2 regions of the Clostridium sp. SY8519 genome follow, and region 1 is predicted to be linked to the other one. Evidence: riboswitches for the same ligand, from Rfam matches in the RefSeq annotation. Region 1 holds a riboswitch; the other holds the start of a gene.
What was found. A riboswitch is a leader RNA that binds a small molecule or an ion and turns the genes downstream of it on or off. The one in region 1 is predicted to bind cobalamin.

Region 1 (14,966 bases):
CAGCCTGGTAAGAAGCGTCAAGGAAAAACTGCTGGAACTGCCGGGAGATACAGAAGTGCTGCCGGGCCACGAACGGCGCACCACCATTGGCTATGAGAGACAGTACAATCCGTATCTCGGATAGCCGCAAAGGAACAGATATGATTACAGTTAAGCTGAATGAACCGAATTTCGAATATGACATACATTCCCTGGTGAAGGCATTTTATCCCGGGGAAGATGTGTATGTCTCAGACCGGGACTGCCGGAAAACAGACCCGGTGTCCTTCCGTATGACAGTTACATATGAGCATGCCGACGAAGATGCTTCTCAGGAATTTCCTGGAAGCATCCGTTTTGCGTTTCACGCAGGTGCTTCCGGGGAGGAAACCGAGCTGTCCGGAAGCACAGCGGTGAACTTCTCGGACCGAAAGGAAACCAAAAACCGGCTGAAACAAAAGCTTTATGAACTGCTCTGTGCCTATTCCGGACGGACGCTGCCCTGGGGAACGCTGACGGGAATTCGCCCGACAAAGATCCCCCTTCAGATGATGGAAGAAGGAAGAAGCGAAGCCCGGATCCGGTCATACATGAAGGAAAAATATTTTGCTTCCGAGGAAAAGATCGGCCTGGCCATAGAAGTGGCCCGGAAAGAAGAGGAGCTGCTGGCGGACATGGATTATGCCAACGGATACAGTTTGTACATCGGGATTCCCTTCTGCCCGACCACATGCGCGTACTGTTCCTTCACATCCTACCCGCTGACCAGGTGGGCAGATCAGGTGGACCGCTATCTGGACTGTCTGGAGAAGGAGATGGACTTTACGGCACAGGCAGTGACCGGACATCACTTAGACACGATATACATCGGCGGCGGCACACCTACCACACTGACCCCGGAGCAGTCAGACCGGCTGCTGACGAAGATCGAGCAGACCTTTGATCTGAGCCATGTCCGGGAATTCTGTGTGGAAGGCGGCAGACCGGACAGCATTACCCGGGAAAAACTCGCCGTACTGAAACAGCATTCGGTGACAAGAATCAGCATCAATCCCCAGACCATGAAACAGGAGACCCTGGACCTTATCGGCAGACGGCACACGGTGCAGCAGACCCGGGAGGCATTTGCCCTGGCGCGGGAGATGGGCTTTGATGATATCAATATGGACCTTATCGTGGGACTTCCGGGAGAAACCATTGACGATGTGCGGGCGACGATGGAAGAAATGAAAGCCATGAAGCCGGACAACCTGACGGTTCACTCGCTGGCCATCAAGCGGGCGGCCAGACTGCGGATACAGGAAGAAGACTACCGGGGATTCCGCAGCGACAATACCTGGGAGACCATCCGGCTGACAGCGGATGCCTGCCGGGAGATGGGGCTGGAGCCCTACTATCTGTACCGCCAGAAAAATATGGCGGGAAATTTTGAAAACGTCGGCTACGCCCGCAGGGGCTGCGAGGGCCTGTACAATATCTTGATAATGGAAGAAAAACAGACTATAATGGCACTTGGTGCCGGCGCCAGCACGAAGTTTGTATTGCCGAATACAGCGCAAGTCCGGCGGCAGACCGGTGCGTCCGCCCGGATTGAACGGGTGGAAAATGTAAAGGATATTACCAATTATCTCGAACGAATCGATGAGATGATAGAACGAAAGCGCAGGAAAATGGAGGAACTGGGATGGCATTAAAGAAAAAGCCGGTAACCGGCATGAAAGATATCATGCCGAAGGAGATGGAGATCCGTAATTATGTCATGCATATCATAACGGAGACCTATCAGTCATTTGGGTTTACACAGATTGAGACCCCCTGTATGGAAAATATCGCCAATCTGAACAGCAAGCAGGGCGGAGAAAATGAAAAACTGATCTTCAAAGTGCTGAAACGGGGAGAAAAGCTGAAACTCGCGGAGGCAAAGGAAGAGATGGATCTGGTAGACTGCGGTATGCGCTATGACCTTACCGTTCCGCTGTGCAGATATTATGCCAACCATGCCAATGACCTGCCCTCTCCCTTCAAAGCGCTGCAGATGGGCAACGTGTGGAGAGCGGACCGTCCCCAGAGAGGCCGTTACCGTCAGTTCATGCAGTGCGATATCGATATTCTGGGAGAACCCACCAATCTGGCGGAAATCGAGCTGATCCTGGCCACCACCACCACCCTGGGCCGCATCGGATTCCGGGATTTTGAGATCCGGATTAACGAACGCCGGATCCTGAAAGCCATGGCGGCATACAGCGGATTTGCCGAGGAAGATTACGACACCGTATTCATTATTCTGGACAAGATGGACAAGATCGGCTTGGAGGGCGTATCCCGGGAACTGGAGCAGGCCGGTTATGATCCGGCGGCCATCGCGCGCTATGTACAGCTGTTTGGCGGCATTGAGGCGGCGGACAACGGACTGCAGTATCTGAAGGATGCCCTGGGAGACTATCTGGAAGCGGAAGTGGTACAGAGCCTGGAAGAGATTATTTCCAGTGTGGAGACCGCCAGACAGGCAGAGTTCCGGATGGTATTTGATCCGACCCTGGTGCGGGGCATGTCTTACTACACCGGTACCATCTTTGAAATCGCGATTCCCCAGTTCGGCGGCAGCTGCGGCGGCGGCGGACGTTATGACCGGATGGTAGGCAATTTCACCGGGCATGATGTGCCGGCCTGCGGATTTTCCATCGGATTTGAGCGGATTATCATGCTGCTTCTGGAGAATGATTTCCAGGTGCCGTCACAGGGGACGAAAAAGGCTTATCTGATTGAGAAAAATTATCCGGCGGAGCGTCTGACAGAGGTCATCGCCCAGGCACAGAAGGAGCGGGCGGCCGGCAATCAGGTGCTGATGGTGCATATGAATAAAAATAAAAAATTCCAGAAACAGCAGCTGAACGAGCAGGGCTATCAGGAAATCGTAGAATTTTTCAATGACTGACAGGAGGATGACCATGGCAGAATCCATGCGGGGATTGCACAGATCCCATAGATGTACAGAAGTATCCGAAGCCAATATCGGCGAAACAGTCACCGTGATGGGCTGGGTGCAGAAACGGAGAAATCTCGGCGCTTTGATTTTTGTGGATCTGAGAGACCGTTCCGGGCTTCTGCAGATTGTATTTGATGAAAACAGCGTAGGCGCAGAGGGCTTTCAGAAAGCCTATACCCTGCGCAATGAGTTTGTAATCGCGGTGGAAGGCCAGGTGCAGAAGCGTTCCGCCGCAGTGAATGAAAATCTGAAAACCGGCGGAATCGAAGTGATCGCAAAGACCCTGCGCATCCTGTCGGAGTCAGAGACACCGCCGTTTCCGATTGAAGAGAATCTCCAGACCAAGGATGAACTGCGCTTAAAATACCGTTACCTGGATCTGCGCCGGCCGGATATCCAGAGGAATCTGATGCTGCGCAGCAAGGTGACCTTTCTGATCCGCCAGTTTATGATGCAGGAAGGCTTCCTGGAGATTGAGACTCCCATGCTGACCAAGTCCACACCGGAAGGCGCCCGGGACTACCTGGTGCCGAGCCGTGTGCATCCGGGCAATTTCTATGCGCTGCCCCAGTCTCCCCAGCTGTTTAAGCAGCTGCTGATGTGCTCCGGGTATGACCGGTATCTGCAGATCACCAAGTGCTTCCGGGACGAGGATCTGCGGGCAGACCGGCAGCCGGAATTTACCCAGGTGGATATGGAGCTTTCCTTTGTCAATGAAGAAGACGTCATGGATGTGAACGAACGTCTGCTGCAGTATGTCTTCAAAGAGGCCATCGGCGTAGAGGTTCCGATTCCGTTCCCGCGGATGACCTGGCAGGAGGCTATGGACCGCTACGGTTCCGACAAGCCGGATACCCGTTTTGGCATGGAACTGACCGATGTCTCCGACGTGGTACGGGGCTGCGGATTCGGCGTGTTCACCGGCGCGCTGGAGGCCGGCGGCAGCGTACGCGGCATCGCGGTGCCCGGCAAGGGCGATCTGGGACGCAAGCAGATCGACAAGCTGGTGGAATTTGCCAAAGGCTACGGCGCCAAAGGACTGGCTTACATTCAGCTGAAGTCCGACGGCAGCGTGAAATCCTCTTTCTCCAAATTCATGACAGAAGAGGAAATGCAGCAGCTGATTCAGGCTATGAAGGGACAGGCCGGCGATCTTCTGCTGTTTGCCGCGGACCGGAATAAGATTGTATGGGAAGTGCTTGGAGCGCTGCGCCTGAAGATGGGGGAAGAACTGGGTCTGATGGATCCGGATCAGTACCATTTCCTCTGGGTGACGGAATTCCCGCTGCTGGAGTGGTCTGATGAGGAGAACCGCTACCTGGCAATGCACCATCCGTTTACCATGCCGATGGAAGAAGACTGGCCGAAAGTAGATACCGATCCGGGCAGCGTGCGGGCCGTGGCCTATGATATCGTATTAAACGGAACCGAACTGGGCGGCGGAAGCGTGCGTATCCATCAGAATGATATCCAGGAGAAAATGTTTGAGGTGCTGGGATTCACCAAAGAGCGGGCATGGGAGCAGTTCGGCTTCCTGTTAAACGCCTTCCGGTACGGAGTGCCGCCCCATGCAGGTTTGGCCTACGGACTGGACCGTATGGTGATGCATATGGTACACGCGGATTCCATCCGGGATGTCATCGCGTTCCCGAAGGTAAAAGACGCGTCTGATCTGATGTGTGAAGCGCCGAATGTAGTCGATGAAAAACAGCTGCAGGAGCTGGGGCTGGAAATCTGCCCGGATGTGGATCCGGCAGAGACAAAGCCGGAAGAAAACTGATTCGCTGCGAAGAAAGAGCCTGCAGAGATCTGTATGCATCGATCTGTAACAGCAAAAGTGGGATCTGTACAGAAAAAAAGATTTGTAATAGAAAAAAGGGATCTGTTTCTGCCCCAGATCCCCGGAAAGGAGCCATCCACAGAGGAAGGGCTCCTTTTCTTTTTCCTGTTTGAATGACGGATCTTCCGTTTTCCGGAGAATTTCCGGAAGCTTTTTACCGTGCGCCCTTCTGTTTCCTCGTTTTCCAGAGTACCAGTACGACGATAACGCCTGCCGCGCACAGGATACCGGCAGTTATTCCCGGGAGAAAAGCGGATCTGCCGGAAGCAGCATCTGTCCCGCCGCCGGACTGTTCCGAAGACACATTCCGGTAGTCGGCGTTCGCAAGAGTCTTGATTTTGCTGTAGCTGTAACCGGTGTTTGTCTTTGTGATCAGCTTTTGATCAACAGCATCCTTGATTGCATCATAGGATACCAGCGTTCCGGATAATGGAAAAAGCTTCGTGGCTTTCCCGTGTTCCACAGAGACTGCGAGGGCGCCGTGCAGCCCCGGGAGGGAATCGACAGCAATCAGATCGCCGTTTACGGAATCAGCGGCCTGTTTCACGGTTTCGGTGATCACAGGATCCGGATGGACCGTTACAGAAGTGCAGTACCAGGTGCCGATTTTATGCTGAAAGTCTTTGATTTCCTTGTCTGTCAGGTTTTCTTTCTCGCTGTCTGTCAGTGGCTTTCCCTTCTCCAGACATACTTCCAGGCTGGTTTTCCCGGAATGTAAGATCACTTCATAAATATAATGATTCTCAGCGTCAGAAGCTTTCAGCAGCTGCTGCAGACTGCCTGCGGAATCATCCTTCAGGGAAAAAACGTCCGTATTTGTGTATACTTTTACAAATTCATCCAGGCTCAGTTTCTTCACCGGGCTGGCGGAAGCGTCTTCCGCTTCCAATATGGCATTGGCATCCGATAAAATAGCTTTTTCAGCGGACAGGATCCCTTCCCGATCTTCCTTTGACATGGTAAAACAGGTTTTTTCCTGCCGGGTTTCCGCGGCAAACGCCGGGATGCAGCAGGCTGCCGTGAGAATCAGACAGAGCGTGACGGCAAACAGGTTCTTTTTCTTCATTTTTACCACCGCCTTTACTTTGAAAAACGACAAGTACCGGTGCGTGTTCCATTCGTTTTGTGTACAAAGGAGTATATTTATACAATTATTATATAAAAAAATAGTTGTTTGTCATCTGCGAAAATGCATATCTTTTGTTTGCGTATGATGCATTTTCTCGATAACATTCAGAAAAAACAGGAACGAGAAAAAGAAAGGGCACAGCCGAGGAGATACCCGGCTGTGCCCTTTCTTCCGAAATGGGAAATCCTTTGCGCGGATCCGTGGATCCGGCATCGGCGTTCCGTTTGCCTGCTGCATCGGTTCCGCGCTTACGCGAGACTGCTGCGTCCGGACAGGTGATGCTGATGCTCCGGTGTCGGTCTGTGGAAAGTTCCGGTCAGTGTGTCGACAGCGACCCTGGCCAGTACGGCTGCGATCAGGAGGCAGACAGCTACCAGTACATTAAAGCCCGGATTTGCCAGTGTCAGATCAAAGCTGAAACGGAAGATCAGCGGAAACAGTGCTGCGACTGCAGCGAGAATTAATTCAACGATACCTTGTGTTCTTGTGTTTTTCATAGTAAAAACCCCTTTCTCTGAAATTGTTTATTTTCAGGAAATAACAAATAAGATGAAACCTGTATTTGTGAATTTCTTTTTGTTGACTCTATTATAGGCGGATGTCCGGAAATGTCTAACATGGAATTGTTTGCGGTTGAAAACAAAAAGTAATGACAATAAGAAGTAGCATACTTTTTGTTTGACTAATTCAAAAAAGTTTGATTCTATGTTATATTATGATAAAAATGGCAAAGTGTGCAGGATCCAAAAGGGGATGATGAAGTGAATCACATACGAAGAAACAGGGGAAAACACTTCCGGTTATGGCAGAAAGGGAAGGCCGCCGGAATGCTGAGCATCTGCTGCGCCATGCTTCTTCTGGTACTGGCGGTTGCTGTGCCGTCGGCAGATGCCGCGGCTTCGTCGGAGCCGTCCGGACAAAGTGTGACAGCGGAAAAGCACAGAAAGACGGATGCAATGCCCTGGAATGGAAACCGACGGATACAACCGGTATCTGATGGAAAACTTCGGTTCCGATACTTCTGGGGGAACAAAGATTGCGGCTTACGCGCTGCATTCGGTGACCACACATCAGGATGCCAGGGACATCACGGTTTCGGAGGCGCATTATACGCTGACCAATACGCTGACAGAAACGACAGCCGCCGAAATTCGCGCCAGGAAGGTCCTGCTGGGCGGTACGCTGACAGACGGAGCATTTACCTTCCAGGCGGTTCCGGTGGATCGGAACGGCGATATGCTGAGCGGAGCGTCGGCGGTATCTGCAAAAAATGACGCAGACGGAAAAATTTCCTTTGCCATTCCGAAACTGTCGCCGGGAACCTATTATTATAAACTGACGGAGCAGCAGGGAAAAGAAGAGCATATTGCATATGACAAATCCGTCTATTATGTGAAAATTGAGATTTCCTCTGACCTGCAAAGTACGATTACTTATTATGACAGCAGCTGGAAAAAGCTGGATGGAGCAATGACCTTTTACAATACAACGGCTTATGTGCTGCCGGAAGCCGGCGGACCCGGAACCAGAGCATGGATGCTGGGCAGGATCGCCTTGATTCTGGCTGCGGCGCTGCTGGGAGCAGGTATTATTAAGAAAAGAAGCTGAGAAGTGAAAATGAGTTCTATGCTGCTCTGTTTGATACAGCAGGAAAAAAGAAACAGATAAAGATATAGGAATCGCACTATGCAGAATCGGCATACGAAAGCGGAAGAAAAAGCCGCCGCATTTGTTGACTCTGCATGGTGCAGATGATAATATTTTATTATACGAATCAAAACTTAATGTCCGACCAGTGCCGCTGCTCTAAGGGCGGCGGATAATAGGGAACCGGGTGAGAATCCCGGACGGTCCGACCACTGTAAACAGGGAGCACACCTGAGGGATCCCATTGAAGGAAGTCTGTCACATGACATGTCTGTGGCTTGTTTCTTTGAGAAGGGTCAGGTGCGCAGAGATCTGTAAGCCAGGAAACCTGCTGGATGGAAAAGAACATGGCGTATTTTCGGAAAAGTGTGCCATAAGTTTGCCGTCAGCGGTGTCTGATCGGCAGACGTTTTCTGCACACCTGAATTCCAGCCGGAAGGAGGGTGTTTTTATGTTATAAGAGCCTTTGCTGAAGCTCTTTTATAACATAGGATCAGGCGGACTTGGGCCGTCCAGCGGCGGAGCCTGTCTGCGCAGGTTTCGTGTCAGCCGGGGGTTAGGGACGGATACCAGACCGGCCGGGGGTTGGTTTTGATGGATAACTGCAGGTATTGCATCAGGGAAAATGGAGGAGAGATCATGAAGTTCAAAAAAGCGCTTACTGTAATTCTGGCAGCATCGGTGATGGCTACATCTTTTGGGGTGCCGGCGATGGCAGCGGGGCAACCCGTAATCGATAAGGAGCAGAAGACAGAGATTACAGCGGCGAATGTGAAGAAAATTACCGGAAAGATTGCGGCTATGACGGAGCAGGACGGAAAAAAATATATTAATGAGAACAACTGCCCGATGCTGGTAGCCGGCTTGATCGGGGAGATCTATATTCATCCGAAAAAAACACCGGCGGAACAGAAGGCCCAGCAGGTCATTACAGAGAAAATGGCTAAATTGGCCAAATATGCCTACAATCAGCTTTCCGAAGAAGAAAAAGCTGCTGTACCGGAGATACCGGAAGGTTATGAATATCCGGGCGCAGGCGGAGCAGATTACTTTGTAAGCACCGGGGACGCGTCGAAAGACAACCCGTTAAATACAGCGCCGACCAAGGACAAGGAGATCATTGTAGCAAGTTTCGGCACCAGCTATACGGACAGCCGGATCAAGACCATCGGCGGAATTGAGAAGGCCATCACCAAAGCGTATCCGAAGTATGATGTCAGACGGGCATTTACTTCTCAGGTAATTATCAACCACATCCTGGCAAGAGATGAGGAACACATCAATACGATTCGGGAGTCCCTGGAGCAGGCAAAGAAAGCCGGGGTAAAAGAAGTGATTATTCAGCCGACGACTCTGATGAGCGGTACCGAGTATGATCTTCTGGTGAATGACGTGAAGGACAATAAAGGATCCATGACAGTGACGATTGCCAAACCGCTGCTGAATACAGACGCGGACCGAAAGGCAGTGGCACAGAATATAGCTTCTGCAGCGGCAAAGTCGGCAGGTTTTCAGTCTGTCAGCGATGCAAAAGATACGGCCTTTGTCTTTATGGGGCACGGCACCAGCCACGAGGCGAAAGCCACTTACACAGTAATGCAGCAGGTATATGATTCCCTGGGATACAAAAACGTGTTTGTAGGAACGGTAGAAGGAGAGCCGGAATCCACGTCTCTGGAAAACACAATCAAAAAAGTACAGGACGACAAGAAGTATAAAAATGTGGTGCTTCGCCCGCTGATGGTGGTAGCCGGCGACCATGCCAATAATGATATGGCTGGGGATGATGAGGATTCCTGGAAGACCGGATTTATAAATAAAGGATTTGCCGTGATGCCGCAGATCAACGGACTGGGAGAAATTTCGGAAGTTCAGCAGATCTATGTGTCACACGTGAAAGACGCCATCGAAAAAGCAGCCGCAGCAAAGAAAGCGGAAGAGGCAAAGAAGGCAGCCGCAGCAAAGAAAGCAGCCGCAGCAAAGAAAAAAGCAGCGGAAAAGAAGGCAGCCCGTGCGTTCAAGGCCAGAAAAGTCGGCGGTCTGAAAGTAAAGGGAAAGAAAAAAGCGGTAAAAGTAACCTTTAAAAAAGTGAAGGGCGCCAAGAGTTATACGGTTGCTTATAAAGTCGGCAAAGCAAAGAAATGGAAATATAAAACCATCAAGAGCACGAAGCTGACGCTGAAAGCAAAATCCAGGAAAAAAGTAAAAGTAACCGTAAAGGCAAACACGAAAATCGGCGGAAAGAAATACAGCACCAAATATGCGAAGTCGAAATCGGCAAAAACACGGTAATTGCGCGTAAAGAATGCTGCATGCACCGGTGGGAGAAAGATAGAACAACAGCCCATTGAGGAAAGGACGAATCAGATGAAAAAGAAAAAAATAATGACAGTACTTATGACAGCTGCCTTGGTTGCAGCTACAGCGGCAACACCGGCTCTGGCGGCAGGCAGCGCGTCCGCGTCCGCCCGGAGTGCCGGGAGTGTGCATACAGCAGCAGCTCCGGTAAAATATGTGGACGGGGTGTATCGGACAGGCATTCAGATTAGTAATACACAGATGATCTCAGTCGCGGATGTTGATCATGACACCTGTGAAGTGACTGTGAAAAATGGGAATGAGTATACGGTAAAACTGCGTCTGAACAGCAGTGGATATGCATACCTGTATCCGGGAACTGCAGAGCAGGCAGCAGCAGCGGATGAATCCGCCTGGGCGCCAAAAGTGGAGGACAGTGCCGGATATGCAACCTATACATTCAAGGTTTCTTCGCTGGATACCGAATTATCCTTTGCAAAGTGCTCGAAAAGGAATCTGGAAGCAAATCATGGAAATGGGCATTCTCTGCTTGTCACGGAGGAAGGGAAACTTCATGGAAAACAGATTTGGTATGATATGACAGTAAAAATCTCTTCCGCCGGTCTGACCACAGAGGCTGAGGCAGCCGCAAAAAAAGCGGCAGCAAAGAAAGCGGCTGAGAAAAAGGCAATTCGCGCATTCAAGGCCAAAAAAGTCAGCGGGCTGAAAGTGAAAAGTAAGAAAAAAGCGGTAAAAGTGACCTTTAAAAAAGTAAAAAGCGCCAAGAATTATACCGTTGCTTACAAAGTCGGCAAGGCAAAGAAGTGGAAATACAAAACCGTGAAAAGCGGCAGCCTGACACTGAAAGCAAAATCCAGAAATGTGGTAAAGGTGAAAGTGAAAGCCAACACGAAGATCGGCAAAAAGACATACAGCACAAAATACACCAAAACAAAATCCGCCAAAACCCGCTAACCCCATCAGACCGGCGGATACCAGACCGTCAGATCCGATACCGGACAGAGGATAACGTGACCTTACACAGATGTACATGCAGAACTGCGGCACGGCTGCAGTTCTGCATGTGCGTTGTGCGTTTAGCAGAAAACAGCGAAACAGGAGAGAAAAGGGGATACGTATGAAAAACTGGAAAGTAAAAGTACTGACCGCTATGCTGGCAGCATCCGTCGCAGGGACTCCGATGACAGCTTTTGCCGGGGATACGGCCGGCGGCGAGCATGCAGCCGGACAGCAGGAAGCCGCAGCATCAGCAGCAGAGCCCGCAGAGAAAACAGCTGCGGCAGAAAGCAGTCATACGGCAGGCCATTCCACAGCCGGCAGTGCATCCAAAGAAGCAGAGACGGCAGGCAGTTCGGCCGCCGCAGACAGTAAGACAGAAACCGGCAGCAGTCAGGAGCAGCGGAAGGAAAAGGCAGAGAAAGGAACTTCTGCCAGCAGTACCTCGTCTGAAAAAGAGGCGGCTCAGAAAAACAGCGCGTCGAAAAGTGAAACCGCGGAGAAAGACAGTGGTTCCGGGAAAGTATCATCCCAAAAGAAAAACAGTGAAACTGACGGGAAGGATGAGGTGGAAGCAAAGAAGAAAGCCGCTTCTTCCGCAAAGAAGAAAACTGTCTCCAAGGCTCCGGCTTCCAGACAGGATGAAAATGCAGGAGCGGTAACGGTTCGGGGCACTTCACGCATTGACAACAGCACCACGCTGCCGGACGGGAAATATTCCCTTGCGGCATCTGATTTTATATTTGGCGGCGCCACCGGCAAGGCAAAGATCAGCTGCACATCGGTTTTAGTGGAAAATGGCAGGGCATACGCGATTTTTAAAACGTCCAGTCAGAATATGACCCATTTTTATATGGGGGAAACCGCCTCAAATAAAGAGGATCCGGCACTGTACAACAAGGATACCGGCGCCATGGGTACAGACGTCTATGCCATCAGCGATCAGCAGGCCAAAGTACCGGTGGATCTGAATAACATCATGCATTTTTCGGCACGTACGGAAGCAATGACAGAAGAAAATCGCTGGATTAACTACACCTGTAAAATCACGCTGGCGGAACCCATCGCAGACGGCCGGACGGCAGCCGTGGATAATGCTGCAGATGTGCCGGATGGCGTCTATAAACCGGATGCTTTCCGGTTTTCCGGAGGAATCGGTAAGTTAACGATCAGCTGCGGACGGGTGGAAGTCAGCGGAGGAAAGGCGTATGCCACCCTGGTGTTTTCCAGCGAGTCTATTACACAGGTTTATGCCAACGGCTTGAAATATCCGCCGAGTACACAGCCAGGGACGCTTTCGTCTTTCCGGATCCCGGTTAAAGTGAACGGAGATACAACGATCGTTGCTACTACTACCAAGATGGGAGGAAAAGACATATCGTATGTGGTTTCCACATTTTTGAGTAAGAATTCCCAAAAAATCACCGATACGGAAGAAAATAAACCCTCCGGAGGCAGTTCTTCCGGTCAGACATCCGGAAAAACAAAGAATCCGGAGATTACGGTGCCCACCGGTAAAAAAACTCTGAAACCGGGGACCTACAGGGTGCGGGCAGCGACAGATAACCGGATGTTCTATCTTGCGCCCAAAGAATCCAGTGTCAAGTATGCCGTCCTGACGGTGAAGAAGAACGGCAAAATGTCGGCCTCCTTCGCCCTGACCGGAGAAGGCTATGATTATCTGTATATGGGCAGTCCGGCGAAAGCAGCGAAGGCATCGAAAACAGCATGGTCCCGCTATAAAGTGTCCAATGGTTACTACACCTACACGGTGCCGGTGTCCGGTCTGGATAAAAAACTGACGGTTTCTGCCCATTCCAAACGGGAGAACAAGTGGTATCCGCATACCATGATCTTCTACAGTTCCGGAGCAAAAAAGACGGCAGAAGCCTCGGCGGCTCCCAGCAAGAAGAAAAAGAAAACCGCTTCTTCCGAAAGATCCGGATACGCGACGAAAGGGAAGCAGACATCTTTTAAAAACGATAAAAAGAAGGCAAAGGAATCCAAATGGAAGGATGATTCCAGCAAGAGCACATCCTCCGTGGACAGCAGAACCGGACTGAAGGACGGCGTGTATACACCAGATTCCTTCAGCTGGTCCGGAGGATCCGGCCGGCTGGCCTATATCCGCTGTGATAAAATTACTGTGCGGGGCGGCCAGGCCTATGCCACCATTGTATTTTCCAGTTCCAGCTATGATCTGCTGAAGGCCAATGGAAGAACCTATTCCAGAAGCGGAGGCGGCAATTCCACCTTTACGATTCCGGTGAATCTGAATGCCAACAATACAGTGATCGGACGCACCACGGCCATGTCACAGCCTCACTGGATCCGGTATTCGATTTACATCGCGAAAGCAGACAGCAAGGCAGCGGTAAAAGCTGCCAAAGAAGCGAAGAAGGATGCCGCAGAGGTGAAAAACAAGCTGACGGATCAGGCGCCTGAGATTCTGGGTCTGACAGCGGAGAAAGACAGCAAAAAGTCGAAACAGACCGAGGTGAAATACGCCGGCTATTTCAAGATTTATCGTTATAAAAACGGAATCCGACTGCTCTCCATCAATCAGAAAGAAGATACCGGGCTGGAAGAGAAGAAGTCAGCGGAGACAGATAAGACAGGAAAAAAGAAAACAGAAACGAAACAGGCAGAAACGAAATCCGGAAAAACCGGAACAGAAACAAATCAGACAAAAACAAAATCCGGAACTGCCGAAACGGAATCAAAACAGACGAAGGTCAAAACCGGGAATGCCGGAACAAAGGACAGCGCTTCTTCCGAAAGCGCCGTGGAGTACGATGAAGAAGGCAAGCCCATTGCGAAGTCCCAGACGGAAATTACGGAGGAACTGTATCAGCATAATGTGGTGAATTATCTGCTGGTGCCGGAAGGTACGGAAGTGCCTGCGGGACTGGATAAAGATTACATCATTGTGAAGGTTCCCTCCAAGCGGACGTTTTCTGCTTCGGAAGCAGCCAATGGGTTCCTGAAGAAGCTGAAACGGACAGATTATGTTGCCGCGCTGGGAATGAAGGAAGATCAGCTGAAAGACAGGGATCTGCAGCAGGCAGTGGAAAAGAAAAAGATGCAGCTGGCCGGAGAACTGTCGGATCTGGATTACCGCGTGCTGGTAGAGACAAAGACCAGCCTGGCCCTTCTTCCTTCTTCCGTTCTGCCGGAGAAAGCAGAAACGGAAAAGAATGCCGCAGACAGCAGTAAAACTCCGGGCAGCAGCAAAACCGCAGACAGCAGTGAAGCTTCGGACAGCGGTAATGCAGCAGACAGCAGTGAAGCCCTGGGAAGCGGCAGTGCGGCCGGACCGAGCGAAGGCGCGGATACCGCGCAGCAGGAGGGCACGTCTGCAGATTCCGCACAGGCGTCTGGGGAGCAGAGCGAAACCGGCGCGCTGACGCCGGAAGAAGCGGAGATTCAGAAGAAAAAGGCAGAATTAGAGACGTATATCAGGCGGTTTACCGTCCTTGGCGCGCCGGTGGTAATTGACCGGTCCGACCAGGAGGAAAAACGGATCCTTACGGATGACGCGGAGAAAGGCGCGGCAGCGCAGAACGGTCAGAAGGAGAGCGCTGCGGACGGTCAGAAGAAGAGCACTGCGGGCAGCCAGAAGAAGGAGACGAAGAAATCTCCGGAACAGCAAAAGAAAGAAGCGAAGCTGGCCAAAGCAGAGTGGATTAAGGTCTATGGTGCGCTGTATGGCTGTGAGGACGAGGCGGATCAGATCTTTGCCGCTTATGAGAAAAAGATATTAAAATCCTGAGAAATCATCAGACAGAGGGGGCAATTATGAACCGAATGAAAAAGGGCGCGGCAGTTCTGCTCGCCGTATGTATCGCAGTAACCGGCGTGCTGGCGGGGTGCGGCAGCAGCCGTACCGACACATCTTCCACCGGCGGGACATCGGTCACTTCCGCATCATCGGCAGAGTCCGGAAAATCTTCCGCGGAAGCCGGATCTTCTGCCGGGACAGAAACTTCTGCCTCAGCCCAAAAGGCACCGCAGATTCAGGGGCTTACTTATCAGTCCACGGTAAAACTGGATTATGCCACACAGTATCA
Region 2 (14,966 bases), 440 kb from region 1:
ACCTTCAGCAGCTGGTCCGGCAGCTGGGCGAAGACCCGGACACCCTGGAACTGGTGGTGGCAGGCAACACGACCATGGAGCACCTGCTTCTGGGGCTGCCCTGTGACACGCTGGGGGTGGCGCCCTATACGCCGGTGGATATTTCCCTGCATCAGGAGGGAAACCTTCTGATTATGCCGGGCATCAGTACCTATGTGGGCGCGGATATTGTCAGCGGAATTGTGGCCTGCGGCATGGATCAGAGCGAGGAAATCTGTATACTGGTAGATCTGGGCACCAACGGGGAAATGGCCATCGGCAACCGGGATCAGATCCTGGTGGCTTCCACGGCCGCCGGCCCGGCTTTTGAGGGCGGAAACATCCAGTGCGGCGTAGCCGGGATCCCGGGAGCTGTCAGCGCAGTGGAGATCCGGGATGGAAAAACTTCCATCCGGACCATTGGAGACCGGCCGCCGGTGGGACTGTGCGGAACCGGAGTCCTGGAGACGGTATACGAGCTTCTGAAAGAGGAAATCGTGGACGAAACGGGACTCCTGGATGACGCGTATGAAGAACAGGGATTTCCCCTGGCGGAAGGAATTGTGCTGACGGCGAAGGATATCCGGGAAGTGCAGCTGGCCAAATCCGCCATCCGCGCGGGCATTGAGACGCTGGTCAGAACCTGGGATATCAGCTATGACCGGATCGGCAGACTGTATCTGGCCGGGGGATTCGGCCAGAAGATCAATCTGCGGAAAGCGGCCGGCATCGGCATGCTGCCGAAGGAGCTGCTGGATCGGACCACGGCGGTGGGCAACAGTTCCCTGGCCGGCGCCGTCATGCTGGCAGAGGATGACAGTCTGCGGGAGCGCTTTGCCCGGACCGCTTCCGGAGCGAAGGAAGTGGCGCTGAGCGAAAGCCCGTATTTCGGCGATCTGTATATGGAATATATGTTTTTTGACCCGGAATGCCGGGAGGAGGAGTAAGGATGACGAAAGAACAGGCAGCGGAACTCGCGGAAAAATGCGGATTTTCCCACTGGGGATTTTTTCAGGCATCGGATCTGAGATTTTTACAGGAAGTCAGAGACATGTGTGCCGCGGACAAATGTCACAAATATGATAACTGCTGGAGCTGCCCGCCGGCCTGCGGCACCCTGGAGGAGAGCCGGGCAAAGGCATCGGGATACGACTGGGGCATTCTGCTGCAGTCCACCGGCGCCATGGAAGATGACTTTGACGTGGAGACCATGATGGGCACCGAGGAAGAGCAGAAATCCCGGCTGGCGGCCTTCGTGGAGGCACTGGATGCGGAGGAGCGATATCTGCCGATGTCTTCCGGCGCCTGCTGCATCTGCAAGACCTGTACCTATCCGGATGCGCCCTGCCGTTTTCCGGACCGGATGATCACTTCCATGGAAGCCTATGGGCTGGTGGTGTCAGAAGTCTGTGAATCGGCGGATACGCCCTATTATTACGGGCCGGGGACGATCACCTATACCAGCTGTGTGCTTTTTTAAGCTGCGGCAGGCATACAAAAAATAAGTGTCGGATACTTTTCGGATACATCCGAATACCCTCCTTCGAAAAGTTCGGGAATCCCTGGACTTTTCGGGGGAATTCAGCTATACTGGAAAAGAAGTGAATATCACTCAGGTGCCGGGATATGCAGCGCATAGACCGGTGAAAAGGGAAACAGGTGCGAATCCTGTACGAACTCGTCACTGTAAGCAGGGAGCGAAGCCGGAGCCACTGGGAGACCGGGAAGGAGGCGGAGCGCAGATCTGCGAGTCAGGAGACCTGCCTGAGGCAGACACGACGGATCACAGAGGGTTTATCCCGTGATTCGAAGCCACGAGTAATTGGCTGTGTATGACAGATGCGGAAGCACGTACGCCTTTACTCGTAGTATTATGCGGTAAGGGCTTTTTTCTTGCCCGCGGCAGCTGATGGGAACCGGAGCAGACTCCGGAGCACAGGGCTGCGGCAGACAGAACGTCCGGCGGGGCTGTCCACCCCGGCGGAAGGATCAGCCGTTACAGCCGCTGCATTTACTTATGTTGCGCGAAATCGCTGTTACTTTGTCCATAACATACAGATGCGGTTTCACCTGACAACCCTCATGCTGACCGGTGTGCGTCCACACACCGGTCTGTTTTTTTAAGGAGAAGATCGTATGGGACAGCTGGAAGAAACCATCCGGGCGATCCGGCCCGCGGACCGGGCGGCAGCCCGGGAATGCCAGAGCCGCTGGGACGGCATAGCCAAGCCGCTGCACAGCCTGGGGAAAATGGAGGATCTGCTGGTGCAGATCGCGGGGATTCAGAGGGATCCGCGGATAAGCATCCGGAAAAAGGGGCTGGTGATCATGTGTGCCGATAACGGCGTCGTGGAGGAAGGCGTCACCCAGACCGGACAGGAAGTAACCGCCATCGTGGCGGAAAATTTTCTGGACGCGAACTCCTGCGCGGCAATTATGTGCCGGGAGAGCGGAACGGATATTTTCCCCATTGATATCGGCATGGCCGTGGATACGCCCCGTGTGGAAAAACATAAGATTGCCTATGGAACAGCCAATTTCACCAAAGGACCGGCCATGAGCCGGGAAGAGGCCGTGGCTGCCATCGAAGTGGGCATTGCCAAAGTAAGGGAACTGAAGGAACAGGGCTATGAGATTCTGGCCACCGGCGAGATGGGCATCGGCAACACCACCACCAGCAGCGCGGTGACCAGCGTGCTTCTGGATGTGGACCCGGAGCAGGTGACCGGCAGAGGCGCCGGCCTGACCACAGAAGGACTGCGCCGCAAAGTGGCCGCCATCCGCCAGGGGATTCGGAAAAACAGTCCCGATCCCCGGGATCCGGTGGATGTGCTGGCGAAGGTGGGCGGTTTTGATATCGCCGGACTTACCGGCGTCTGTCTGGGAGGCGCGGCCTGGGGAATCCCGGTGGTGGCAGACGGGTTCATTTCTGCCGTGGCGGCACTCTGTGCCATCCGCCTGGCGCCGGCCTGCGCGGATGCCATACTGGTCTCCCATCTGTCGGAAGAGCCGGCGACCCGGATGGTAATGGAGGCTCTGGGCCGGGATCCCATGATCCACGGCCGGATGCATCTGGGAGAGGGAACCGGCGCGGTGGCCCTGTTCCCGCTGCTGGATCTGTCGGCGGCAGTGTATCATACAATGAGCACCTTTGAGCAGATTCGTGTGGAAGCGTATGAAGAACTGGAATAACCCTATGCATATCTGGTATGACCTGAAAATTTCTCCAATGGTACAATATTTGTAATGAGTGAACACAGGTAAAGGAGGAACCCTCGGGCAGACAGGGACAGCAGACATGACGATTGCACAGATCAAATATTTTATCGCTGTGGCGAAGTGCCTCAGTTTTACAAAAGCGGCGGAACAGCTGTTTATTACCCAGCCGGCGCTGAGCCGCCATATCCGTAATATGGAGGAAGAGCTGAATATCCAGCTTTTTGTCCGCACCGGAAGCGGAATTCATCTGACTCCGGCGGGAATATCACTGTTTGAGGGATTTTCGTCAATCTATGAGTCCTATACCGGTCAGGTGGCCCGGGCGGAAAAGATTCAGGCCGGACTCAGCGGCCGGCTGAAAATCGGTGTGCTTTCACAGACGAATATCGCGGATTTTATGCCCCTGATCTATCATGATTTTCAGAAAAATCATCCGAATGTGGATCTTTGGTTTACCCAGGGGTCATTTTCTTCGCTTCTGGACGGGCTGTATGCCGGGGACCTGGACCTGGTATTTACGCTGCAGTTTGAAATCGAACGGAAAAAAAGCATCGTCTATCAGTATGTGGATCATTCCAGAGACCATATTGTGCTCAGCCGCTATCATCCGCTGGCAGCCCGGGAAGATCTGGTTCTGGAGGATCTGAAAGATGAGAAATTCGTCATGATTTCCCCGGAGGACAATCCGGAGTCTTCCGGACTGATTTTTGATCTGTGCAAGAGGCATGGGTTTGTGCCCCAGGCCGTTTATGCCACTTCCCTGGAGGAGCAGATCCTCTGGATCGAGGCAGGAATCGGCGTAACGATTCTGGATTCCCGCTGCGAACTGAAAAACAACCGGGAAGTGAAATTTTATGAAATGGACAGCAACTGGGATCCGTCCCTGGTTCTGTGCTGGAACCAGCACAATTACAATCCCTTAATCGCGGTCTTTCTTCAGAAGATGAACGAAGTTCTGGGACTGGAGGATGAGGAGATCCACGGAATTGAGGAATAAAAACATTCAGTTTGGGATACAGACAGGGAAGCCCCCGGCGTTTGGCAGTTTTTGCTGACGCCGGGGGCTTTGTAAGCTGCAATGCAGTACTGTTATTTCCGACATGGTTTCAGCCGGAGACGGTCAGGTTCCGGAAGGGTTCTGTGTATCGTTTCCGGAGCCTTCTGCTGTTTCTTTTTCCGCGGCCTTTTGGCCGGCTTTATGGAAGGAAAAGGTAAGAATCATAAAGAATACCATGGCAAGAATAATGCACAGCATCCAGATCTGTGTGGTAGACATATCAGCGCTCCTCCTCTCTGATAATGGCATCGGAGTCTCCGAATTTGTTTAATTTGCCGATAGCAAATCCCACGGCGGTAATGGCAAATACCAGAACGACCACTTCTATAATTGCTGTAATACACATATGCATAAGACATACCTCCTTTAATCGGCTGCAGGGCCGGCGTTTTTTGCTTTGACAAACAGTCCGGGTCTGCCTTCACAGGCTGCCGTGGAGATAATCCCGACAATCACTGAGAAAATCAGGGACATGTAGGATACGTGGAAGTTCGCCCATCCCAGATGATCCTGCAGGCCGAAGGTAGACCAGATGCACACTACAATCCAGGTGATGATGAAGGTAATGATGGAGGCTTTCTGCGAGCGTTTCCACCACAGACCGATGATGGTCATGACGAATACCGGAATACCAAAAGCGAAACTCCAGTTTACCATATTGACCACTGCAGGCTGGAAGTTGCAGATCAGCACCGATACCACACCGATGATCACAATAATGATGCGGGTCAGACGGGTTTTCTGCGCTTCGGTAGCCTTTGGATTTTTCAGGGTATAGATGTCATGGGAAATAATGGTGGCAGGCGCCAGGGACATTACTGCAAAGGAAGACAGGTCCACGCCCAGGAAGCCAGCCAGCAGAAGCGCCAGTACCGGTTTCGGCAGCAGTGCGGCCAGCATGGCCGGTGTCATCATCATATCGCCTGCGGAACGGAAGGCTGCGATGGAGAAGGCAGCGACACCGATCAGCGCGGGCAGCACACAGAAGCATCCGTTGATAGGACCCGCAAACCAGAGGGATTTTTTGACTTCTTTATTGTTTCGGGCGGTAGCTACCGGCTGGTATCCGGTCTGTGCCACACCGTGGAACAGAGAGGCGCCCAGAGCGGTAGGAATCGCGAAACCGACGATCAGGGCCGGATTGCCAAAGAGGCTGGTCATCCAGGAGGTGTCCGGGGAAGCCTTCATGGTGGACTCCACGGCATCCCACCCGCCGGGCAGACGGAAGCACAGGGCGATAAACACGACGATTAAGGCTACATACATTAAAATGGCGTTGATTAAGTTCAGCCAGGCGATCTCTTTCATACCGGCCAGGAGTACGTAAAGTACGGCGATAATGCCTCCAATAATGGCACAGACGGTGAAGGACCAGCCGGTCATCAGCTGAAAAGTGACAGCGATGGTTTCAAGCTCCAGGCAGCACATGCCGATAATGATGGCTGCGTTCATGCAGGAAATTAAGTGGCCGGAAGTAAAACCGAAGATCTTGCCGAGAAATTCACCTGCTGTTTTTGCTCCGGTTCTGCGCATCCAGGGTCCGGTGATCTGCGTAATGACTACCATCATCACTGCGCAGGCGATGCCGAACCAGGCAGCGATTACACCCATGCCCGCAGCGTTCTGACAGGTGCCCCAGTTGTGGGCGGATCCCAGGAGAGTCAGCGCCAGGGTGATACCCACCAGAGAGGCGGGCAGTCCGCCGCCGGCAAAGGCAAAACCACCTTCTCCGGCTCCGTGCTTTTTGTTGTGACGTGCTACGGCGGCGCCGATCCCTACGATGGAGATCACTTCATAGAGAAGCACCGCAACAAGAATACCAGCTTTCATAAAAACAGCTCCCTTCTGTTTTGCCCGCTGAACCAGAAGATTCAGCTTCCGTTGGACAAGTGTCTGAAAACATGATTTTTTTCTGTGGTTCGAACAACTTTATAAAATCTTTAGAATTATTGTATGACAGAAAAAAGGCATATGCCAAATAACAAATCTGCATACGGGTATCGCAAGTCTTTATTCACAGACAGGAAAAAAGCCGATATAATCAGCTTAGAGAGATTTAAAACCGCATATCCCGCGAAAAATAAGTGAACAAGAAACGGAGTGAGTCACATGAAAGAAATGACACCAAAAGAACGGGCACTGGCCTTTTTCAGAAATGAACCGGTGGATGAACTGCCTACCGATGAAGGACTCTTCGTATTATTCAATCCGGAAGCGTACAAAGAGCGTCCGGACCATACGAAAGGGGGAACCGACTGGTTTGGCGTAAAATGGAAATATGAACCCGGCGTGGATGCCATTGCGCCGGATCATACGGAGGATCCTGTGCTGGAAGACATCTGTGACTGGCGGGAAGTGGTGCAGTTCCCGGACCTGGATGCCTGGGACTGGAGCAAAGTAGAGGAAATCGACCATATCAGCGAGATTGACCGGGAAAACAAAGCCTTTGAAATCATGTTTGTCAACGGCCCCTTTGAACGGCTGCATATGCTGATGGGATTTGAAAATGCCCTCTGCGCGCTGATTACCGACGAAGAGGAAGTGGCGGCCTTCTTTGACGCGTTTATGGACTGGAAGATCCGCCTGATGGAGAAAGTCATCGAGTACTACAAGCCGGACATCCTGATGTTCCACGATGACTGGGGCACCCAGAAAGATATGTTCTTTGATCCGGATCTCTGGCGGCGTCTGATCAAACCGCAGATCAAACGGGCAGTGGACCGCTGCCATGAGCTGGGTGTGCTGTTTGACATGCATTCCTGCGGAAAAATCGAGCGCGTGGTTCCGGAATTCCCGGAAATCGGCATTGACGCATGGCAGGGCATGGAGATTAATGACATTCCGAAGCTGAAGGAAGCCACCGGCTATCGGCTCGGCATGCATGTAACGCCGGATTATCAGAAATATGTGGCAGAGAATCTGAGCGGCCACGGACTGACGGAAGACGATGTCCGCAGCCAGGTCCGGGAAGAATTCTACAAAAACGCGAAAGGCTACTGTTATTTCCCCATGTTCCTTCCCTTTGGCGGATGGACGACGGAAGTGATGATTGACGAAATCTTAAAATGCGGAAAAACCGTATACAAAGATCCGGAAAACTGCCGGCAGTAAGAGACTGCAGCAGATTACCCGCGGTACCGGGGAGCGAATGGAAGGCTCCCCGGTGCCGCGGGTTTTATTTTTCTTGAAGTTTTACATTTTCCGGGGAACATAGTAAAATACTGGGTAATTCCAAGTGTATCGGCAAAAGGGAGGAAACAGAAGCAATGATATTTGTCATGAAAAAAGATGCGTCCCGGCAGGCAGTGGAAGCCTTTGCGCGGGAGTTTAAAGAAAAAGGGTTTGAGCCTTTTATCCGTCCGGGAACCGAACGGACCAGCGTATGCCTGATCGGCAATACGGCCTCCGTAGACCTGGACGCGGTGGTGGAAACCAGCGAATGTGTGGAATATGGCCGGCGGGTGACCGAACCTTACAAACGGGCCAGCCGGGCCACCCATCCGGAGGACAGCCTGATTCCGGTGGGGAATCAGGTAGTGGGCGAGGGGCACTTTGCCGTGATCGCGGGCCCCTGTTCCATCGAGAGCGAGGAACAGATGCAGACGATTGCGGCCCGGGTCAAAGCGGCCGGCGCCACCATGCTGCGGGGCGGCGCCTTTAAGCCCCGTTCTTCACCGTATTCCTTCCAGGGAATGGGCGTAGATGGGCTGAAACTGCTGAAAAAGGCCGGATCCGGCTGCCAGCTGCCGATTGTGACGGAGCTGATGGAGATCTCGGATCTGCAGGATTTCGACCAGGTGGATGTGGTGCAGATCGGCGCCCGCAATATGCAGAATTTCAAGCTTCTGATGGAGCTGGGCCATACGGATCATACCATTTTGCTGAAACGGGGGCTGTCCAGCACCATTGAGGAGCTGCTTCTGGCAGCAGAATATATCCTTGCCGGCGGCAACGAGCGGGTGATTCTCTGCGAACGGGGAATCCGCACCTTTGAGACAGAGACCCGCAACACCCTGGATCTGTCGGCTATCCCCGTATTAAAGAAAAAGACCCATCTGCCGGTAATCGTAGATCCCAGTCACGGCACAGGCCGGCGGGATCTGGTGCCGGTGATGGCCCGGGCGGCCATCGCGGCAGGGGCAGACGGGCTGCTGATTGAAGTGCACAACGATCCGGCCCACGCGCTGTGCGACGGGGCCCAGTCCCTGGACTGTGATCAGTTTGATGTGCTGATGCAGGATCTGAAGCGCAGAATTGCCTTTGAAGGAAAGGTGCTGGGATAGGCCGCAGGCTGCGGCCGCTCCCGGCACCGGAAGAATCTCCTTCGGAAGTATCTCGTCCGGAAACATTTCATCCGGAAGTATTTCTTTTGGAAGTATCTCATCCGGAAGTGTCTCCCGGAGAGAAAAATTGAAGAAACACCGGGCGCCGATCAGCCGCCCAGCTCGATCATCCGGTCGATGCAGCGGCGGGATTCCCGGATGGTATCCGCATCCAGAAGGATCTCCTCGCCGGCGGCGCCGGCCACTGCCTGATAGACATCCATCAGGGTGGTCATCTTCATATTGTGGCAGACACATTCCCGGGACAGCAGATAGAACTGCTTGTCCGGGCAGTCAAACTGCAGATGCTGGACGATGCTGCTTTCGGTGCCGATGATAAATTCCCGGGCGCCGCTGTTTTTGGCATAGTTCATGATGCCTGTCGTGCTGCCGATATAGTCCGCCTGTTCCAGCACTTCTTTTAAGCATTCCGGATGGGCCAGCACAAGGGCTTCCGGATGGGCCGCCTTGGCGGCCTTTACATCTGCGGCGCGCATCCGCATATGGGTGGGGCAGCCGCCTTTGACCAGTTTGATATTTTTCTCCGGCAGCTGTTCCGCAACCCAGCCGCCCAGATTGCAGTCCGGAAGGAAGAGGATATCTTTTTCCGGCATATTTTTCAGGATTTTCACCGCGGATGAGGACGTAACGATGACGTCAGTTACGGTTTTTAAAGAAGCGGTGGTATTGATATAGGCCACCAGGGTATAACCCGGATTTTCTTCTTTCAGACGAAGGGCCGCCTCACGGTCATACTGCTGCGCCATAGGACATCCGGCCATGGGATTGGCCAGCAGCACTTTTTTCTGCGGAGACAGAATCTTTACGGTTTCCGCCATAAAACGGACCCCGCACATAAGCACCGTCTGCTGATCCGCCTTGCCGGCCTGCAGGCTGAGGCCGTAGGAATCGCCTACGTAGTCCGCCACTTCCCAGATATCGTGGCTCTGATAGGCGTGAGCCAGGATACATACATCATTTTTTTCTTCAGTTCCAGGATCTGATCCTGTAATTCTCTTGTTGTCATTGTCATATCCTCTTGCTTGTTTTGTAAAGTTTTCCCCATTATAAAAAACAGCCCGTCATGTGTCAAGACATATGCAAACAATAAGTATTAACAGGTGTCTTGTCATATGTGAAACATAATGGTATAATAACCGTCAATATCAAGGAAAAAGGCGGTCCGCCGGTACGGACCAGCCCCGCAGAGATGCCCGCACCGCCGTCTGACGGCCGGGTACGGAGAGAAGATCATGACACAGACAGAACAATATTTTCAGAACAACAGGACAACAGCAGATATTCTGATTGCCGGCAGCGGCTGTTCGGCGCTCTATTTCGCCCTTCAGGCGCCACGGGACCGAAAGATTATCCTGATTACCAAGTCCGATTTTGAGAGCAGCGACTCCTTCCTGGCCCAGGGAGGCATCTGCATGCTGCGGGACGACGCGGACTACGACAGCTATTTTGAGGACACCCTGAAGGCCGGACATTATGAAAACGACCGGAAGTCCGTGGACATTATGCTTCGTTCTTCTCAGAAGGTGATCCGGGATCTCATCGGCTATGGCGCGGAATTTGCCAGAGACGCGGAGGGAAATCTGGACTTTACCCGGGAGGGATGCCACTCCGCGAAGCGGATCCTGTATCACAAGGATATTACCGGCAAGGAGATCACCAGCCATTTGCTGGAGCAGGTAAAAAAGCTGCCGAATGTGGAGATGTATGAATACACGACCCTTGTGGACATTGTGGAAAAGGACAACACCTGCTATGGCGCGGTGGTCCGTATGGCAGACGGGTCCCTTAAGCTGATCGCCAGCAGCTATACAGTGCTGGCCACAGGAGGAATCGGCGGCCTGTACCGGTATTCCACCAATTTCCGCCATCTGACCGGAGACGCCCTGGCCATTGCCCTGCGCCATCATATTGCGCTGAAAAATATCAATTATGTACAGATCCATCCCACGACGTTTTACACCGAAAAAGAAGAAGACCGCAGTTTTCTGATCTCGGAATCCGCCAGGGGGGAAGGCGCGAAGCTGTATGACAAGCAGATGCACCGATTTGCCAATGAGCTTCTGCCCCGGGATATCCTGACGGAAGCAATCCGCAGACAGATGAAAAAAGACGGCACCAGCCATGTCTGGGAAGATCTGGGACAGATCGATGCCGGTGAACTGAAGGAACATTTCCCGAATATCGTGGAACACTGCAGAGAACAGGGATACGACGCGGCCAGAGAATGCATTCCGGTTGTGCCGGCCCAGCATTATTTCATGGGCGGGATCCGCGTGGATCACGAAAGCAGAACCACCATGGACCGTCTCTATGCGGTGGGAGAGACTGCCTGCAACGGCGTGCACGGGAAAAACCGCCTGGCCAGCAATTCGCTGCTGGAGTCCCTGGTCTTTGCCGGCCGGGCAGCGGCGGATGTCGCAGAAAAGCCCCGGCACCGGAATACGAATCAGAAGCTTTTTGCCCGGGTAAATCTGGCAGAGTATGCCGATGAGAAAAAACTTGCCGCAGACTATGCCCGTATGGTACAGGAAGAAATCGACCGCGTCAGCGGCGGCAGCAACCGTTCCGGCGTGCCGTACCGCCATCTGGAGGAGGAAGACCCAGAGGATTCTTCCGTTTCGGAGACCCGCACGCTGTGTGTGACCCGCTAGAGAACGAACGGCTGAATGGCAGAGCCGGCATGCGCGTAAGCGTTTTTCTTCCGCCGCAGAGAGACTGTCCGCGGAAAAGCCGGCAGAAAACAACAGGAAAGGATAACCAGAGACCATGTTTGATCCCATTACAATGAAACTGAATGTTGAGCCGCTGATCAAAAGCGCGCTGAAAGAAGATATTACCAGCGAAGATGTTTCCACCAATGCGGTGATGCCCCGCGCCCGGAAAGGGACGGCAGATCTGATCTGCAAGGAGGACGGCGTCATCTGCGGCCTGCAGGTATTTGCCCGGGTGTTTACCCTGCTGGATCCTGCTGCGGAAATCCGGCTGTCTGTGCAGGACGGAGACCAGGTGCAGAAAGGACAGAAAATCGGGGTGCTGACCGGCGATATTCGCGCAATTCTGAGCGGAGAGCGGACGGCGCTGAATTTCCTCCAGCGGATGAGCGGAATCGCCACTTATACCCATCAGGCGGCGGAACTGCTTCAGGGAACCGGAACAAAGCTGCTGGACACCAGAAAAACCACACCAAACAACCGGATTTTTGAAAAATATGCCGTAAAGGTGGGCGGCGGAAACAATCACCGCTACAATCTGACGGACGGCGTAATGCTGAAAGACAATCATATCGGCGCCGCCGGCGGCGTGGCACAGGCGGTTCGCATGGCCCGGGAATACGCGCCCTTTGTCCGCCGGATTGAGGTGGAAGTGGAGACCCTTGCCATGGTGCGGGAAGCAGTGGAGGCCGGCGCGGATATTATCATGCTGGACAATATGGATCACGGCACCATGGAACAGGCGATGGCAGTCATCGGGGACAAAGCGGAAGTGGAAGTTTCCGGCAATGTGACAAAAGAAAATATTGCCCGCCTGGCCGATCTTGGTGTAAATTATATTTCAAGCGGAGCATTGACACATTCCGCTCCGATTCTGGATCTGTCGTTAAAGAATCTCCATCCGGTGGAAGCATGACAGACAGGAGCAGAAGAGCGGAAAAACAGAAATTTCAGGGTGAACCATGAGCGGAGAAGAGAGAAGAGCCCAGATCATTGAAAAATTAAAGTCCAGTACCCGGCCGATTTCCGGCAGCGCCTTTGCCCGGGAATTTCATGTGAGCCGGCAGGTAATCGTGCAGGACATCGCGCTGCTGCGGGCAGCCGGGAGCAAGATCCTGTCCGCCAGCAGAGGCTATCTGCTGATGCAGCCGGAGTATGTGACCCGTGTCTTTAAGGTACACCATACAGAGCAGCAGGTGGAAGAGGAGCTGAATCTGTTTGTGGACTACGGAGGGATCGTACAGGATGTCTTTATTTACCACAAGGTATACGGCCTGGTCCGGGTGCCGATGAATATCCGATCCCGGCGGGATGTGCGGTCCTATATTGATAAGATAAACGCGGGACAGTCCCGGCCTCTGTCCGGGGCGACCTCCGGGTACCATTACCATACCATCGCGGCAGACAGTGAGGAAATTCTGGACCAGATACAGGAACGGCTGGCGGCAGAGGGATATCTGGCCAAACTGCAGGACTATGAACCGGTGGATTTCTGGGGGAGCAAGCAGACTTCGTAAATGGAAGCAGGCAGACTTTGTAAATTATCGTAAATGTATACCCCGTAAATGACAGAAGTGGAATCAGCCGATTGTGATCCGTATACAGATTCCGGAAAGTTCGCAGCAGAAAAAGTAAATTTGTGGTTAAAACAACGTAAGATTATTTCGGACTGCGCTATACTAGCTTCAATGAATCACAAGAATGTGCTTAAAATATTCAGGAGGAAACCGGAATGATCAGAACAATTATCCATATAGACGAAGAAAAATGCAACGGCTGCGGAATCTGCGCCACAGCCTGTCATGAAGGAGCCATTGATATGGTGGACGGCAAGGCAAAGCTGGTGCGGGAGCACTTCTGCGACGGCTTTGGGGACTGTCTGCCGGCCTGCCCTACAGGAGCCATTACATTTGAAGAACGGGAAGCGCCGGCATATGACGAAGCTGCCGTGCAGGCGGCACAGCAGGAACAGGCAGCGAAACAGACACAAGCCGTGAAACAGGCGCAGGCACCCGGACACCCGGCGGGAGGCTGTCCGGGCTCCCGGAGTATGCAGATCCGTCGTCCGGAAGAGACTGGGTCAGAAGCACCGAAACACCCGGCAGGAGGCTGTCCGGGCTCCCGGAGTATGCAGATCCGTCGTCCGGAAGAGACTGGGGCAGAAGTACCGAAACACCCGGCAGGAGGCTGTCCGGGCTCCCGGAGTATGCAGATTCCATCGGCGGAGCGCGGGGCAGAATCGGAGAATTTTGCCCGTCCGGTTTCCAGGCTTTCCCAGTGGCCGGTACAGATCAAGCTCCTGCCGACACAGGCGCCTTTTTATGACGGCGCGAAACTGCTGATTGCGGCAGACTGCACCGCCTATGCCTATGCCAATATCCACGAAGACTTTATCAAAGGCAGAGTGACCCTGATCGGCTGCCCGAAGCTGGACGCAGTGGATTACACCGAGAAGCTTACGGAAATCATTGCCGGCAACCAGATCCGCAGTGTTACCATCCTCCGGATGGATGTGCCCTGCTGCGGCGGGCTTCAGCGCGCGGCGGAGCAGGCGCTGAAAAACAGCGGCAAATTCATACCGTGGCAGGTAGTGACCATCGGGCGGGACGGACAGATTCTGGACGCGTGAAAAAAGATGTGCGAAAAATCAGATTAGAACCATAATCATTTGGATGCCTGGTGAACCGGGTTTCCGAACGTGCAAAAGCACGTGATGTATCCTTTTGTGAAACATCACGTGCTTTTCGTGTTTTGTACAGGGCAGAACGTTTTGCTTTTGCGATTCACTGGAACATCAGGGACTGATATTTTTGCGTATCACATGATACAATAGTCAAAACACGATTAGTCAAAAGACGATTTGACTGATCATGCTTTGGCTGGATGATATTACGGCTGTTTGCTGATACTGTGAAGAGCCTGATGATTTTGCTCATACGCCCTTGGAACGAAGGATGGAAATAATGAAACAAAGAAAAAAACTCAAAATCCTGGCCGTCTGCATTCCGACAGTCCTGGTTATTCTGCTTGCAGTGTATTTCGGAACCTATTATCATGCTGATGCAACTGCAGAAAAAGCACTGCAGGGCAATTCTGCGGTGAAAGTATCCCAAATTTCCCAGGGCGGATATCTGTTTGACGGCCCATCGGATGATACGGCAGTGATTTTCTATCCCGGAGCGAAAGTGGAGACCAGTGCCTATGCGCCGCTTTTGCTGCAGATTGCAGAACAGGATGCGGATGTTTACCTTTTGGATATGCCGCTGCATATGGCGTTTTTCGGAATCAATAAGGCGGACCGTATTCGGGAAAACGATGAAAATGATTACAGACACTGGTATATGGCAGGCCATTCTCTCGGGGCGGCGATGGCAGCGTCCTATGCCGCTTCCCATCTGTCAGAGTACCGGGGATTGATCCTGCTTGCAGGATATCCGCCGAAGGATCTCCGTGGGGATGATTTCTCCCTGCTTTCTGTTTATGGATCAGAAGATATGGATCCATCCATGATGCAGAAAAAGTCTCAGAACCGACCGGAAGATTATACGGAAGCTGTGATTTCAGGTGGAAATCATGCACAGTTCGGGAATTATGGCATTCAAAAGGGGGACGGAACCG

Region 2: it holds a riboswitch for cobalamin, as region 1 does, so the genes downstream of both, cobT (nicotinate-nucleotide--dimethylbenzimidazole phosphoribosyltransferase) here and CXIVA_RS04195 (sirohydrochlorin cobaltochelatase) in region 1, are expected to answer to the same signal.

Annotation. Positions count from the first base shown of each region.
Region 1 is NC_015737.1:884,988-899,953, reverse strand. Features, by position in the region: gene CXIVA_RS04245 (MBL fold metallo-hydrolase) at 1-124, shown strand, start outside; gene hemZ (coproporphyrinogen dehydrogenase HemZ) at 141-1,673, shown strand; gene hisS (histidine--tRNA ligase) at 1,664-2,914, shown strand; gene aspS (aspartate--tRNA ligase) at 2,928-4,745, shown strand; gene CXIVA_RS04225 (hypothetical protein) at 4,960-5,871, opposite strand; gene CXIVA_RS04215 (hypothetical protein) at 6,183-6,431, opposite strand; gene CXIVA_RS14085 (hypothetical protein) at 6,737-6,931, shown strand; gene CXIVA_RS04205 (FctA domain-containing protein) at 6,901-7,542, shown strand; cobalamin riboswitch at 7,711-7,932, shown strand; gene CXIVA_RS04195 (sirohydrochlorin cobaltochelatase) at 8,221-9,873, shown strand; gene CXIVA_RS04190 (hypothetical protein) at 9,949-10,854, shown strand; gene CXIVA_RS04185 (hypothetical protein) at 11,018-14,668, shown strand; gene CXIVA_RS04180 (ABC transporter substrate-binding protein) at 14,695-14,966, shown strand, end outside.
Region 2 is NC_015737.1:1,326,202-1,341,167, forward strand. Features, by position in the region: gene CXIVA_RS06285 (ASKHA domain-containing protein) at 1-965, shown strand, start outside; gene CXIVA_RS06290 (DUF2284 domain-containing protein) at 968-1,498, shown strand; cobalamin riboswitch at 1,616-1,801, shown strand; gene cobT (nicotinate-nucleotide--dimethylbenzimidazole phosphoribosyltransferase) at 2,155-3,210, shown strand; gene CXIVA_RS06300 (LysR family transcriptional regulator) at 3,317-4,234, shown strand; gene CXIVA_RS14105 (hypothetical protein) at 4,358-4,513, opposite strand; gene CXIVA_RS14485 (hypothetical protein) at 4,515-4,646, opposite strand; gene CXIVA_RS06305 (sodium:solute symporter family protein) at 4,661-6,124, opposite strand; gene CXIVA_RS13390 (uroporphyrinogen decarboxylase family protein) at 6,404-7,405, shown strand; gene aroF (3-deoxy-7-phosphoheptulonate synthase) at 7,561-8,577, shown strand; gene nadA (quinolinate synthase NadA) at 8,727-9,545, opposite strand; gene CXIVA_RS06325 (L-aspartate oxidase) at 9,870-11,288, shown strand; gene nadC (carboxylating nicotinate-nucleotide diphosphorylase) at 11,404-12,264, shown strand; gene CXIVA_RS06335 (transcription repressor NadR) at 12,311-12,865, shown strand; gene CXIVA_RS06340 (4Fe-4S dicluster domain-containing protein) at 13,081-13,977, shown strand; gene CXIVA_RS06345 (alpha/beta hydrolase) at 14,312-14,966, shown strand, end outside.